Regions from separate parts of the Agaribacillus sp. DX54 genome, predicted to be linked through region 3. Evidence: riboswitches for the same ligand, from Rfam matches in the RefSeq annotation. Region 3 holds a riboswitch; each other region holds the start of a gene.
What was found. Region 3 has a riboswitch for thiamine pyrophosphate ahead of AC04NP_RS24335 (class I SAM-dependent methyltransferase). Riboswitches for the same ligand answer to the same signal wherever they lie in the genome.

Region 1 (3,795 bases), on a different contig from region 3:
ATGAGGAACTTGCTGTGTCAACCAGTTCTCCCAAAGAAATGCTCCTCATATTGATACCTATGCTGGTTGGGGTTTATATTTTTGGCTATTTATTGGAACATTTACCGGATTACATCTCCGGTTTGCCGCCGGCAGCCCTGCCCTATTGGGATTCCGTCACTTCAATACTAAGCGTCACGGGAATGTGGTTAACCGCCAAAAAGAAAATAGAGAGCTGGTATTACTGGTTGGTAGTAGATATCCTCGCAACGGGCATTTATTTTTACAAGGCATTGTATTTTTATGCCGTTTTGTACATGGTTTACATAGTATTGGCTGTGTTAGGATATTTATCATGGAAAAAGTCACTGGAAACACAACAGCAGGCAGCCTGATCAAAGTAGCCATTGTAGGCCCCGAGTCTACGGGTAAAACCACGCTGGCCCAAAAGTTGGCGGCACATTTCGACACACATTGGGTGCCGGAATATGCCCGTGAATACCTCGACCGTACCGCTGGAAAGTATGAGCCATCCGATTTGCTGGAAATTGCAAAGGGGCAAACCACACTGGAAGACCGGCTGGCCGGTAAAAGTAAAAACCTGTTATTTTGCGATACCAATCTCCTGGTGATCAAAATCTGGAGTGAGCACAAGTATAAGGATTGTCATCCCTGGATATTAAACGAGATGGACTCCCGGAAATATCACCTGCATATGTTATGTGATGTTGATTTACCATGGACCGCAGATCCCCTTCGGGAACACCCAGATTTGAGAGATTACTTTTTCGAACAGTACAAAAACGAACTTACCGACCTGAAAATCCCATTTCAGGTCATAAACGGAAATGGTACCGAGCGTTTTAGTAAGGCGGTCAATGCCGTGAACAATTTGCGATAAAAAATAAATTTTCTACATTTGCCCTGATGTACAGGGGTGCCTGATTGTAACAACGGCTGAGATTATACCCTATAACCTGATCCGGGTAATGCTGGCGAAGGTAAGTATGTTTTTCGCAAACCGTACGCATGGTATTCATTCCTGTCAAAATTTAATGGTTTTTTAAGGGGTGCCAACCACGGCTGAGATTATACCCAATCATTCTCCGGTCAAAACGGGGAATCACCTGATCCGGATAATGCCGGCGTAGGGAAAGGTAAACTGCTCTAACAGGTTGTTCTGCCTTAAAGTATGTTTCACTCAATTAAAAAACTACATGAAAAAGTTTGTTTTATCAGTAATTTTGGGCCTGGGATGGCAGATAATTTCTTGTGCCCAATTTAACATTACCGGTCAGATACTCGACGACCGGGGGCAGGGGCTTTCCGGAGCCAATATTTGGCTTGAAGCCACTAATAAAGCGGCTGTTTCCAAGGCAGAAGGGGATTTTCAAATTACCGGAGTAAGGCCGGGAAACTACCAGCTAAATGTTTCTTTCGTAGGGTACAACACCTATCAGCAGCCTGTTTCGCTGAATCGGGATGTATCTTTGGAGATCCGTCTGAAGCCTCAGGTGGTCCTTACCGACGAGGTAATTGTGACCGCCACACGTGCTTCGGACAAAACGCCTGTTACTTTTACCAATGTGGATAAAGAAGATATCCAAAAACAGAACCTCGGACAGGATATTCCCTTCCTGCTCAATCACACCCCTTCCGTGGTTGTCACCTCCGATGCAGGTGCGGGAATCGGGTATACCGGCATAAGGATCAGAGGAAGCGATCCGACACGAATCAATGTGACTATCAATGGCATTCCCTACAACGATGCGGAGTCACAAGGCACCTTCTGGGTAAACCTTCCCGATTTTGCCTCCTCTGTGGATAATATTCAGATTCAACGGGGAGTAGGCACTTCCACTAATGGTTCAGGCGCTTTCGGAGCTTCGCTCAATGTGCAAACCACGACTTACAACCCCGATTCTTATGGTGCCATAGACAATTCTTTCGGGTCGTTTAATACCCGTAAGCATACGGTGATGGCAGGCACCGGACTGATCAATAACCGCTTTACCTTTGATGCGAGACTCTCAAGAATAAGCTCCGACGGCTTCATCGACAGGGCCTCTTCCGATCTGAAGTCCTACTTCCTCACAGGCGGGCACCAATTTTTTGATGGCTTTATCTTTAAAATTTTAGTTCGCAAGAGAAACGGGGTTATGGATAACCCTGTTTCTTACTTATAATCACATGCCAAACATGAAACAATTCCTTCCTTTTGCAGTATCAACCAGCTATGACGAGGTCCTGGCCATAGATTGCTTCGCTAAAAATGCTTTCAACCTTTCGCACTGGCGGGGAGCTCCCAAAGTGACAGACATTCATGACGACACCAGCGCCCAGATAACTATGCATGCTATTGAAAAAAACCTCCCTCAGACGCAATACAAGTACGTTACTTGTAACCACTTCGATATAGATGGATTCCTGGGGGTCTGGTTCGTTTTTAATCCTGTTACAGCCCTGCAAAACAACGCCTTAATCAAGGAAATGTCGGTTGTTAATGAAAAGCTCAAGGCTGTATTTGCCTGAAGTCACCTTTTAACACCTTTTACAATACGGTCTTTCGATTGTAGATCTTTCAATACCTGAATCTGCACAAAGCCTTCACTTTCCAGCACATTCATAACCTCACGGCCAAAAGCTTCATTGATCTCCAGGTAGATTCTACCCCCTGTCCTAAGTGCTTGAAATCCTTTTTTAGCTATTGCAAAATAAAAAACCAGCGGATCGCGATCGCTTACAAACAGGGCTGAATGGGGTTCATAATCAAGTACATTTTTCATCATCAGGGCTTTCTCACATTCGCGTACGTAAGGCGGGTTACTCACAATGATGTCACAGGAAAAAGCCGGTAAGTCGTCAAGCAAAATATCGGATTTATCCCAATGAATGCCTGCGTGGTACCTGGCTGCATTGCTCTTTGCGCAATAAAGTGCATCCTCGGAAACATCCATGCCTGTGACAGAGGCATCTTTCAATGCTATTTTCAAACTAACCGCTATACAACCACTGCCAGTACCTATATCGAGGATATAGGGTTTCCCACCCTGATTTTCTTTGATAATCCTGTCAACCAGCAATTCCGTTTCCTGTCTGGGAATCAGCACATTGGAATTAACATGAAATTTTCTTCCATAAAAATCTGCTTCTTCGAAGATGTATTGAATCGGCTCATTATCCTTAAGCCGCCGGATAACCCCCTTGATGTTATCCCGTTCGGCAGGGGAAATTTCCCGGGACTCATTCATCGCCAGCCCCATGCTGTCAATATCAAAATAATGGTCCATAATCATGTATGAAAAGCTGTCGCGTTCATTAACGTCTGCTACAAAGCTCAGACTTTGTATTATCCACTGACGCAAAGCCCTGGGATACATATGAATGTGCTGTGTTTTATCCATCGCGCTGAATTCAAAATTAATGGAATTCCTGATTTATTCTTAATTTTGTCGCCGTAAAGCTTAAAATCAAGGGTTGAACAGGTTTATCGGGAAAAGGTAAATCCCATGGCGCAGTTATTCGTTAAAGTACTCTTGTAACATGTTTTTTAGATGGAGAAGGATGAAACATATATGCAAAGGGCCCTGGAACTGGCGGCCCTGGGGTTGGGCCATGTCAGTCCCAATCCAATGGTAGGTTGCGTAATTGTCCACGATAACCGTATTATTGGCGAAGGATGGCACCGGCGTCATGGTGAATCACATGCCGAGGTATTGGCCCTGAATCAGGTGAAAAACAAGGCTTTGCTACCGGAAAGCACCCTCTATGTCACCTTGGAACCCTGCTCGCATCATGGTAAAACGCCCCCCTGCG
Region 2 (3,795 bases), on a different contig from region 3:
GCGCCTGGTCGTTGGCATCGGCAATACTTCCCGGCCGAAGTCCATCGCCTAATGAGAAAGCGACGTCGTAAGCTTTCATGATCTCACAGATTTCCTCGAAATGGCTGTAAAGGAAGCTTTCCCGGTGATGCGCCAGGCACCACTTCGCCATAATCGAGCCTCCCCTTGAAACGATTCCCGTCACTCTTTTGGCCGTCAGTGGGACATATTTCAACCTTACCCCGGCGTGGATGGTGAAATAACTCACCCCCTGTTCCGCTTGTTCGATCAAAGTGTCCCTGAATAGTTCCCAGGTGAGTTCTTCCGCTTTTCCGTTAACTTTTTCCAGGGCCTGGTAAATGGGAACCGTACCGATCGGAACCGGAGAATTCCTGATAATCCACTCCCGGGTTTCGTGGATATTTTTACCGGTAGAGAGATCCATGATGGTATCGGCGCCCCAGCGACAAGCCCAAACCGCTTTTTCCACCTCTTCTTCAATGCTCGAGGTCACGGCGGAATTTCCGATATTGGCATTGATCTTTACCAGGAAATTCCTGCCTATGATCATGGGCTCACTTTCAGGGTGATTGATATTATTGGGGATAATGGCCCTGCCCGCAGCCACTTCCTGGCGAACAAATTCGGGGGTAATCCATGTTTGAGGCGTGTTGGCCCCGAAACTGTTCCCCGGGTGCTGAATGCCCGAATCCTTCAAGGTTTCCATTTTCTGATTCTCACGAATGGCGATGTATTCCATCTCAGGGGTGATTATTCCCCTGCGGGCATAGTGCATTTGGGTGACATTCTTCCCGGGTTTTGCCTTCAAAGGGTTTCGAATATGAGCAAAACGCAGGTGGTCTAGTGAGTGGTCACTCAGCCTCTTTTTGCCATATCCGGAGCTTAATTCTTCTAATGCTTCCACATCGCCGCGATCGGCGATCCACTTTGTTCGGATGGGCTCGATGCCCTTTTTTACATCAAATTCCTTATTTTGATCGGTGTAAGGGCCACTGGTATCATACACCGTAACAGGGTCGTTTTTCTGCACTTTTCCCGTTAATTTGTTAACCGTATCCGATAAATGGATCTCACGCATGGCCACTTTGAGGTCATGTATTTTGCCTTTCACATAGATTTTTTTCGAAGCAGGAAAAGGGGTGCTGGAGATCACTTCTTGTCGGGGTATTTTATTGGGCTTTTTCATGGATATTTTATCATTTAAGAATTTTCAAAAATTCAATTGCGCAGGAAAATCAGCGATTGGAAGAGCAGAAATATTTTCTTTCTCTTCCAGCCTCATGCTTATCCTCCCTGGGTGGCGGTAATGATGGTAACTCGCTGATCTTTTTGTAAACAGAAGTTCACCCATTCCGATTTGGGCACTATGGTATCATCTACTGCAATAGCAATCCCTTTCAGGGTGTTTACCGAAAGGATCTTAATCAGTTCATGAATAGTGGAACCTGTAGCTACTTGCTTAATTTTGTGGTTGACTATAATTTTCATTCCTAGTTTCATTTTTAGACTCCAAGACATCATTGAAAGACTCCGGATAACAGAATCATCAGTATACTTCAGGAATGATAACAGGTAGATTAATTATAGCCTCATTGAGGCAACTTTTTCCTTCGACAGTATTAACTGTATCAGGTTCAAAGAGTATGATCTCAGCCCGTACGGGCACCCCTAAAGTAAAGTTGACACCAAGGTAATTAATTGATCACTGGATACCAAATATTCCAGGGGAGAAAATTGTAAATACCCGGAAAAACAGTGTCCCAGTAGCTCAAAGTTGCCTGCCTGCGTATCCCGCTCTTTTCCCTGTCGATAGGTAAGTTTAGCTTGCTCTTTAGAACCTGTAATAACACAGATCGAGATCTCCGCAGATAAGGGCATATTCCTTCCCCCAATATCCCCTGCATCCGCAGGGTGTTTGATGGTTTCCCACCCTTTGGACATCAGTATGATGTGCTACTTCATCCGACCTGTAAAGCCTCGATAGCCAGTTCCCATGCGTGGGAATCGGGGTTTGCAGTCTCGCATCCTTCACTCTATGTCTCACGGTAAACGGGCTTGCGAATGGCTCATGCTTTGGGGTACGACCTCGCGCATAACGGACTTTCACTCTCCGAAATATTTGGTGTCTTCGATACCAGGCTCTCCATGCCGGGCACACACATATGGCTCGAATGGTCTACTGATAATTTTGAAAAAGGGAAAAAATCATTATTATATTGATAAATTCCAAAATGACTTGGATTAGTTGATATGAAAAGATTTATTAAAAAGTGGATTATAGAAATAATTTGGATTCTTGGGAATCTCGTATTGATTCTGAAGTATTTTATTGATAAGTTAACTGTTCGATGCGAACCATGTATTGACGTTAATAATTGCCCACCCTGTCAGACTGATTTTATAAGAGATATCTGGATGTATATAGCAGTTTTTAATATTTTGATTGTAATCGGTTTAATAATTGGAAAAATAATAAAAGGCACCCCTTCCCTTGCTTGTTTTTTCAGTAATGCGTAAAGAACTCCGGATCAAAACAGGCTTGAGTAAAATCACTTTTCCTGACAGTGGCATATCTTTATATTTAAAAGATAATAGTGGACATTTAAATGTTGTTGCCAGACCTGATGGGAAATCTTACTTTAATGGAGGAAATGTTGGTATTGCTTATAACAATTTATATAATGCATTCCTTTGGGTTGCAAACGCACCATACCAAGAGCCGTTATCGGCAATTGTGTTGCGCAAACGAGCATTCAAAATCAATGAAAACTCTTAAAATAATTCTAATACTGTCTATAATTCTTTCAATAGCAGGTTGTTCGAACAAACTTATTCCTGGCACATATACCACTAACTTCAATACCTACGGCAGATTCAGCAAGACCCTAACACTTAATTGTGACAGTTCAGCGATTATGAACTTTCAAGGTAACATGATGAACGACAACTCCTACGGGAATTGGCGTACAAGCAACGACACCTTGTTCATTTCATTTGATACAACGAATTATCCTTATGGTCGCTACAAGAACGATTTAACTTTCATTTTCAAAGGTCAAAAATTGTTTAGCATTCCATTTTCACCTGAACAATATGACGAACTGATGGCTTTGGCCGCTGATTCAATCGAAATACCGAATTATAGAAGATTAGCTAAACAACTGGACAAAACACCAACAAATTTTAAGGGAAACAGCAAACGCCAATATTTTAGAAAGGCAAAATCATTTGAATGTGAATGGAATTTCCGTCCGGATCCGTAATCATTTCCGAATCAGTCATCTTTTTTGTTTTTTTCTATTTCTTTTTGCATCGTCAATTGCTCCATGATGTTGGTGCTGTGTTTATTTACTTTGAACCATTTTACGGTCATCTCTTCAGAATTCAACTCAAGCTGAGCGTAACCATTGGCTTTTAAATCCACATATTTTAAGAAAGGGTTGAGTTCCGGAAGCTCTTGTTCCCATCCTTTGGTAAAGGAATTCTATCTTTCTTTTCAAAATATTGCGGTTTATAACCCTCATAGATGTAATCCCCCAAATGAATAACGGCATCTATTTTGTCATCCTTTTTGGCTATGGCCTCGAAAGCAGAAAAATAGCCTCCCTCATAGGCGTTGCAACTTACCGCGATTAAACGAATGGATTCAGGATCTTTTGGCAAGGTTTTGGTTATGCCTACTACGGATTTTTTTCCTTCTATAATCCGGAGTCACCCTTGTCCATATCAAAACCTCGTGCTGTGACGGGTCACCAGAGGCCACACCATGGTAAAAAGGGCCTGATTATCTTTTGT
Region 3 (3,795 bases):
TCAAATATAATTTTAAAGGCTTTTTCACTGCCCTTACGCAAGTGCCTGACCAGCGTTTCGTCACTATCTGCATTTGTAAATAACAAAACTGAATTTATTAGTTGGGTTGTGAAACATATATTCTAAAACTTTCCTCTCACCGATCTTTTCTCATTTTAAGTTACCCTGAACTGATTACGAAGAAAATCAAACCATACCCCTGTCATTCATGCTTTCCTAACAAGCCATTTTCTTAATCTCAAAGAATTCTTTCATGCTCAGAGCTATTTAGAATTGATCTAAATAATGCAAAGGTATGATCAATAATTTTTGAATCAATCCCCAGCAATAGGTAATTTAGTTGACTAATAGTAGTGATTATTTCATGGGCTAATCCGACCTGAAAATGACTGGCAGTTTGTAAATATCTGTGAAACAATCATAAAGATCCTTATTTTTGATTTTGTGAATTATTTGCTGAAAACACAAAAAATTAACGAATGGTAGTCCGCAAATTATTTTTTCAATGGCGATATGCTAACCTGTTTTTAAGCATCTGTACATCAACGGCAAAGTGACCGAATGGTGACATTTTTAGCTGATCAATGACAAGAAATAAAAATATGCCTGATTGCACCGACAAGATAAAAAGCCTGTTTTCCAATAGAAAGCTGGTGATTGCGACAAAGCATGAAAAGGAAAAAGCCATCGCACCTTTGGTGGAATCGGCCCTTGGTGTAAAGTGTTTTGTTCCTGAAAACTTTGACACCGATGTTTTAGGCACCTTTACCGGCGAAACGGAGCGGAAAGACGACCCCTTTACCACATTGAGAAATAAATGTCAAATGGCCATGTCATTAACCAATTGCGACCTGGCCATAGCCAGTGAGGGCTCCTTTGGCATGCACCCGGCTATTTTTTTTGTACATGCCGATGATGAGATCCTTATGCTGTTGGACAAAAAAAATGACCTGGAAATTGCCGCCCGGGAGCTAAGTGTTGAAACCAACTATAATGGGGCGGAAGTAAAGTCTGAGGAAGAACTTCTGAAATTTGCCGAAAAGGCAGGTTTCCCTTCTCATGGTTTGGTCCTTCGCATGGAAAAAGAGCATGTGGAAGACATACACAAAGGGATAACGGACTGGGATAGTTTGAAGAAGATCTACGAACAACTTATATCAAAATATGGCAGGGCTTATTTGGAAACAGACATGCGCGCGATGTATAACCCAACCAGGATGGCGGTAATTGAAACAGCAGCCAGGAAATTGGTGAATAAAATCAATTCCTGTTGCCCGCAGTGTGGTACACCGGGTTTTGCAGTCACCGGCACCAAACCCGGATTGCCATGTGGATTTTGCGGGTTGCCTACACAATTGCCCCTGGCCCATGTGTGGTCTTGCGTTAAATGCCAGTTCACCAAAGAAGAAAACGCCCCCAACCAAAAACAAGAAGCAGATCCGCAATATTGTGACCGGTGTAATCCGTGACTAAAAGACCACTTCAACCATGAAAATTTTTAAAACCGGAGACCGATTTAAAACCTTTAAGCAACTTTAAAAGAAAATGTTTTATATCTTTGTCACCAACTCTGAAAACACAAAAGATTACCCGGAGAGGTGTAATCATACGTTTCAGTGGTTTTTTTAAATACGCATCGGGGTGCTTTTTCCCTGAAGGAAAAGGCTGAGATAATACCCGGAAACCTGATCTGGATAATACCAGCGAAGGGAATGTGGCAGTTTTAAGGTTCTAAGTCTGCAAAGCCGCATATTCTAAGATCAGGGTATGCGGTTTTTTTGTTAAACTGATAGTAACATGGCTTTTGAACTGATCACCCCGGAATTAAAAGAATGGCAAAACCGTAAAGAATGGTTTTTCCAAAGACAATATACCGACACTTACGAGCTTTGGTATGAAGGCCGCTATAAACGCGCTGAAATATGGCAGAAGAAGGTAATAGCCGACCTGATCGGAAGCGATAAAAATATTCAGACACTGCTGGAATTCGGTTGTGGTACCACCCGTTTTACCCGGTGGTGGAAGGAGATAGGTATTGAGGCCACAGGGGGTGATATTTCCCCTTTTATGCTGGCACAGGGTGCGCATTTTTTTGATGGGGATTTGGTTATGGGTGATTCTCATCACATGCCTTTCAAAGATAATACTTTTGATGCCGTAGCTTTCATTACCACTTTTGAATACTATCGCGATCCGGTAAAAGTGATCCGGGAAGCTGCCCGGGTGGGGAGACATGGAATCGTGTTTGGCATGATGAACCGTAACTCCCCTAAATTGATACGCAGAAGGGCCCAGCAGCTTTTTGGGAAAAACCCATTTTACATTTCCGCAAGATTTTATACGCCTGCTAAACTTACAGGTCTCATTGAAAAGGCATTAGCCGGAGAAAAATATATGATCAAGTGGACATGCACCGGTCTGCCCAAGTGGTTTCCTGTTCAGGAATGGCACCTTCCTTATGGTGATTTTTTTGGATTGTATGTAAAAAAAATAGATAGCTACTGACATGGCATCGTTTCCGGAAGCAGGTAAAGTAGATGACGAATTCTTTAAGACCCTGATATATCCTGGCCTGGGGGCGAACAGGCAAGAAGTAAAGGTAGGCCCTGAATATGGCGTGGATGTATCTGTTGTGAAATTACCCAATGGGTTGGCTATGGCCATGACAAGCGATCCGCTTTCGCTGATCCCCACGCTGGGATTGCGGGAGTCGGCATGGCTGTCGGTACAATTGATGGCCAATGATATGGCGACCACCGGTTTTGCCGCCAGATATGCGCAGTTTGTCCTCAACCTGCCCCCCTGGTTGAAGGTGAGGGATTTTGAAATATACTGGCAATATATTCATGCGTTTTGTGAAGCATCGGGAATAGCCATTACCGGTGGTCATACAGGGCAGATAGAAGGGCAGCAATCCACCATAGCCGGTGGTGGTACCATGATTACGGTAGCCCCATTTGATGAAATACTTACCAGCAAAGGGGCCAATCCCGGCGATGTGCTCATTGTGACCAAGGAATCAGCCATTATATCTTCATCTATACTGGCCCTGAGCTTTCCCAAAACAGTAAAGGATGCTTGTGGAGCAGAGGTCTATCAGGCTGCCTGTGACCTGTTTTATGAGACTACCTCAGTGGAGGAAAGTCTGGCGGCGGTGGAAATTGGCCGGCACCGACAGGGTGTTACAGCCATTCATGATGTAACAGAAGGGGGAGTATTGGGGGCCATTCACGAGCTTTCATCAGCCTCGGCATGTGGCGTGGAAGTGGAGGTGGAAAAAATTCCTGTGGGCCACGCACAACAACAAGTGTGCGGTTACTTTGGCATTGACCCGCTCTTTAGCGTAGGGGCAGGGGCATTGATCATTACAGCCCATCCCGGAAAAGCAGCCAGTATCGTTACCCATCTCCAAACCAAAGGAATGAAGGCGGCGATCATCGGCAGGATGATGGAAAAGGACTATGGACAGTATTTGTTGCAAGGCTCATCCGGAAAGCCATTGAAACATCCAGGTACTGATCCATACTGGAAAGCGTTTTTCCTTGCTTTTAAAAAAGGATTGAAATAAGAAAGTTATGAATTAAAAGTATCATGATAAAATATGAGTTGAAAGGGCTTTATCTTGTGGTGGATCCGTGCATACCCGGCATATTGCCAAAGCTGGAACAGGCCATTAAGGGAGGGGTCGACATGGTGCAAATCTGGAATCACTGGCTGCCAGGGCATCAAAAGGAGGCGTTTATTCATACAGTGTGTGACATGGCACACCAGCATAACATTCCGGTATTAATTCAC
Region 4 (3,795 bases), on a different contig from region 3:
CTTTACCCAGTAATTTTCGGGCAATGTGATAGGGTAAGTCGCTTTGCCCAATATGAAGGCCATCTGCATCGACAGCTAAAGCAATATCCAGCCGGTCGTTTATTATCAAGGGAATATTCATTGGTTTCAGAAGCGACATAAGCGATTTTGCCAATTCGTAAAACTTACGTGATGAAAGGTTTTTTTCGCGTAACTGAACAACGGTTACCCCTCCCTTCACCGCTTCTTCGACCATAAATTCATATGAACGGCCCCGGGACAACCCCGGGTCGGTTACCAGGTATAAACTCAGGTCTAAATCACTCATTTTTTATAATGAAGCTTTTAATCTGTTTTCTATTTCTTTATCTGAGATAGCATAAAGCGCATCAATAAAGTTCATCTGCATAGAACCCGGCCCTGCTGATTTTTCGGTAGCCATTTCACCTGCAATGCCCATAACGGCCATGGCACTTGTCGATGCGACAAGCCTATCTTCTTCAGCACCTGCAAATGCCCCGATTATGGCACTGGCAGTACATCCCATGCCTGTAACTTTTGCCATGATCGGCGTTCCATTGTGAATGATTACCACCTTTTCGCCATCGATAATATAATCTGATTCTCCACTGATTACGACAACTGCCCGGGTAGATTGGGCCAATAATTTGGCAGATTCGAGCGCAATATTGCCCGAAACCGTACTATCGACACCTTTTGTGGCAACATTTGAATCGCACAGGGCCATTATTTCCGAAGCGTTCCCCCTTATGATGGTTGGCCTGCACGCTTCAATGATTTGCCGGGCAACCTGTGTTCTGTAGGGGGTTGCCCCCACACCTACAGGGTCGAAAACTATGTCTGTTGCGTCTGCTGTCGCTTTTTTTCCTGCCAATAGCATGGCATCTACCCATTTTTCACTCAAGGTTCCCATATTTATTACCAATGATGATGCAATGCCTGCCATAGCTTCAACTTCCTCAACCGCATGGGCCATTACCGGTGAAGCACCTATCGCGAGAAGAGCATTGGCGGTGTTGTTCATTACCACATAATTGGTAATATTATGAACTAAAGGTGATTTTTTATGCACTTTTTGTAATGCTTCAATGATTTGGGTTTCTTTTATCATACTGATATTTATTTTTTAAATGCACAAATGGCTACGTAATCTCCGCAATCATAGCCTTCAATGGGTTGTTCAACTTCAAGGTTGGAGTATTTCGGGTGTTTTGTTAAGGTTTGGGCAAATTTGAACCCTTTAAACCCTGCTTTTTCCAAAAGCTTAATTTTTTCATCTGTTGTTCGCCAGTTTGCTGTTTTTACAAATTCTATGGGGTACGGATTTTCGGGATGCATACCTGCTAACGACGGGTGATCCCAGGTATCGACGGCTTTGGCCAGGTTGTACATGATAGCATAGGAGCTTTCTTTAGGAACATCGACCATTACTACCTTTCCCGCTTTTTTTAAGGAGGCAAAAGCTTTATGTACAACGCTTTCTAAATCTGTTATATAACTGGGCGTTCCGTTAAACAAAACGGTATCGTACTTCTCAATCCCAAAATCAGCCTCCTCGGCGGTTACTACTTCTACACTCATCCCTCGTTTACGGGCAATTTCAGCCATTCCAACAGATGGTTCTATGCCGTTTTTAATTGCGATATTGAAATCTTTTTTCAATATCGATTCAAACAAGCCGCTACCACATCCAACAGAAAATACTTCACCCGGATTTTCTAAAAAGTGTGCCACTAAATTTACCTCGGATTGTAACAAATTGGTATTGTCGAAAAACCAGGAATCATAGGCATCTGCATATTTGTCAAAACTAGTATTATCCATATTTAATAAAAATTAAAAAAGCCATTTCGTTCTTTGCGAAATGGCTTATGTGAAAATAAATTATGTTTAAAATTCAATAACCATTTCCCTACGATGTAATTACACATTTCAGGTTCAAGGGTATAATCTCAGCCCAAAATATTCAAGGCACCCCTAATAGTATTGATGCAAGTATACAAAAAATTGTTTGCTTGTGTTTCATAGTTGCACGGCAGATGTGCTCGATAGCATGGAAAAAATAGGGTGTTGACAGCTAAAAAACCCATAGCCACTCCTGTTTTTGAGCTTATAGCCCCGTAAGGTTCACGGGAGTGTTGGGCGTAGGCCAGGCGTTGTATAACCCGGAGGCTTTCTGATAAAATGATAAAATAAAGTCGATTTTTCTACACTTAATTAAATTTTTCATAAAAAAAAGAAAAACACTCGGTAAAATTTCAAAAAAAATCACTCTTGGTATAAAGTCGATAGTATCCTCAAAACAATAACAGTATGGATTATACTTTATTCAAGGTGGAAGATTTTGTGTCTGATGAATACTTTATTAAGTGGGTAAAAGCGCCGACCGAAGAAAGTAATGGGTTTTGGTTATCCTGGCTTTCCAATAACCCTGATCAAAGACCGGTAATTGAAAAGGCGAAAGAAATGGTTCTTCTTTTGGATATTGAAGAAAAATATCCGCCTGAGGGAAAATTTCTGGAAGTCTGGGAAGGCGTGATCCGTGCTGATGACTCACACCAATTGCCCAAACACCCACAGCGACATACATCACATGAGAAACATCTGCCAACCCACGAAAAGGCAAAACACCAAAAAGGTTTCAGAAAATGGCAACTGTGGAAATGGGCGGCAGCCATCGCCTTTTTTCTCCTGTCCACTTATCTGGTTTATCTGCATCTGACTGATTATGGTATGACCAAAATACAGACAGCCTATGGGGAATCAAGTACGTTTTTCCTTCCTGACAGCACCAAGGTTACTTTAAATTATAACTCAAAGCTGACATACGCGACAGATTGGTATAGCCATGAGATCCGTGAAGTCTGGCTTAGCGGAGAGGCATTCTTTTCGGTTGTTCATCGCTCCGACCATCAAAAGTTTCTTGTGCATACCGATGAATTACAGGTTGAGGTGTTGGGAACCCAGTTTAACGTCAATAGCCGCCGTGGCAATACAAAGGTAGTGTTGGATGAAGGGAAAGTGAGATTAAAACTAACGGATGAAGCGCGGCAGCCTGTAAAGATGGATATGACCCCCGGCGACCTCGTGGTTTACTCGGAAAATAGCAAAAGCTTTACAAAAGAGGTTGTCAACCCCAAAGATTATATTTCATGGCGTAACAACAAACTGACGTTTACAGCCACAACTTTTTCAGAAATCGGACAATTATTGGAAGATAATTACGGGCTGAAAGTAGTATTCCGGAATCCCGGGTTGAAACATAAAAAATTTACCGGTTCATCAGCCGCTGATAATCCCGATGAGCTCTTTGAAAAACTAACATTGCTTTTTGACTTGACAATTGTCAAGAAAAACAATCAGGTCATTTTTAAAACAAATAGGAAAAACCCTGAATAGCAGATAGAATTGAAAGCCACACCTGTATCCAGGATTTCCTCATATTTCTAAACATAAATTTAATGCTATGAAAAACGTTTTACAAGCTATTTACAAGTTATTGCTCCTGGCAGTCATTTACCCGTGGCAATCCCAGGCCTATGGACAGGACCTGGCCCGTACCAGTCAAGCGGCTTCTCTGGATCATCTCACCACAGCAGTACCTGTGTATAGCCAACAAAAAGTTCAACAATCCCTGCAAGAAATCTTACTTGATTTGGAAAGGCGGTACAAAGTGAGTTTTAACTATAACCACGATATTGTCCAGGACCTTTTTATTATTCAGGATTACCGTATCCGCAAAAAAGAAAAATTAGACAGTGTTTTGCTCAGCATCCTGAAGCCCTTTAAGTTAAA

Region 1: linked by a shared signal. The riboswitch ahead of AC04NP_RS16240 (carboxypeptidase-like regulatory domain-containing protein) and the one ahead of AC04NP_RS24335 (class I SAM-dependent methyltransferase) in region 3 are both predicted to bind thiamine pyrophosphate.
Region 2: linked by a shared signal. The riboswitch ahead of thiS (sulfur carrier protein ThiS) and the one ahead of AC04NP_RS24335 (class I SAM-dependent methyltransferase) in region 3 are both predicted to bind thiamine pyrophosphate.
Region 4: linked by a shared signal. The riboswitch ahead of AC04NP_RS12325 (class I SAM-dependent DNA methyltransferase) and the one ahead of AC04NP_RS24335 (class I SAM-dependent methyltransferase) in region 3 are both predicted to bind thiamine pyrophosphate.

Annotation. Positions count from the first base shown of each region.
Region 1 is NZ_JBXEQE010000014.1:136,232-140,026, forward strand. Features, by position in the region: partial or broken gene pnuC (nicotinamide riboside transporter PnuC) at 1-374, shown strand, start outside; gene AC04NP_RS16235 (AAA family ATPase) at 335-880, shown strand; TPP riboswitch at 903-1,001, shown strand; gene AC04NP_RS16240 (carboxypeptidase-like regulatory domain-containing protein) at 1,197-2,165, shown strand; gene AC04NP_RS16245 (DUF6687 family protein) at 2,179-2,511, shown strand; gene prmC (peptide chain release factor N(5)-glutamine methyltransferase) at 2,514-3,383, opposite strand; gene ribD (bifunctional diaminohydroxyphosphoribosylaminopyrimidine deaminase/5-amino-6-(5-phosphoribosylamino)uracil reductase RibD) at 3,534-3,795, shown strand, end outside.
Region 2 is NZ_JBXEQE010000043.1:15,922-19,716, reverse strand. Features, by position in the region: gene thiC (phosphomethylpyrimidine synthase ThiC) at 1-1,186, opposite strand, end outside; gene thiS (sulfur carrier protein ThiS) at 1,285-1,488, opposite strand; TPP riboswitch at 1,589-1,680, opposite strand; gene AC04NP_RS27645 (hypothetical protein) at 1,669-1,941, opposite strand; gene AC04NP_RS27640 (hypothetical protein) at 2,062-2,220, shown strand; gene AC04NP_RS27635 (hypothetical protein) at 2,510-2,776, shown strand; gene AC04NP_RS27630 (hypothetical protein) at 2,763-3,263, shown strand; gene AC04NP_RS27625 (hypothetical protein) at 3,275-3,424, opposite strand; gene AC04NP_RS27620 (alkaline phosphatase D family protein) at 3,430-3,663, opposite strand; gene AC04NP_RS27615 (hypothetical protein) at 3,647-3,763, opposite strand.
Region 3 is NZ_JBXEQE010000031.1:31,902-35,696, forward strand. Features, by position in the region: gene AC04NP_RS24325 (RNA polymerase sigma factor) at 1-86, opposite strand, end outside; gene AC04NP_RS24330 (DUF6671 family protein) at 603-1,469, shown strand; TPP riboswitch at 1,628-1,729, shown strand; gene AC04NP_RS24335 (class I SAM-dependent methyltransferase) at 1,798-2,505, shown strand; gene AC04NP_RS24340 (AIR synthase-related protein) at 2,507-3,568, shown strand; gene AC04NP_RS24345 (thiamine phosphate synthase) at 3,592-3,795, shown strand, end outside.
Region 4 is NZ_JBXEQE010000009.1:113,832-117,626, forward strand. Features, by position in the region: gene thiE (thiamine phosphate synthase) at 1-307, opposite strand, end outside; gene thiM (hydroxyethylthiazole kinase) at 311-1,111, opposite strand; gene AC04NP_RS12325 (class I SAM-dependent DNA methyltransferase) at 1,120-1,824, opposite strand; TPP riboswitch at 1,893-1,989, opposite strand; gene AC04NP_RS12330 (FecR family protein) at 2,314-3,399, shown strand; gene AC04NP_RS12335 (SusC/RagA family TonB-linked outer membrane protein) at 3,467-3,795, shown strand, end outside.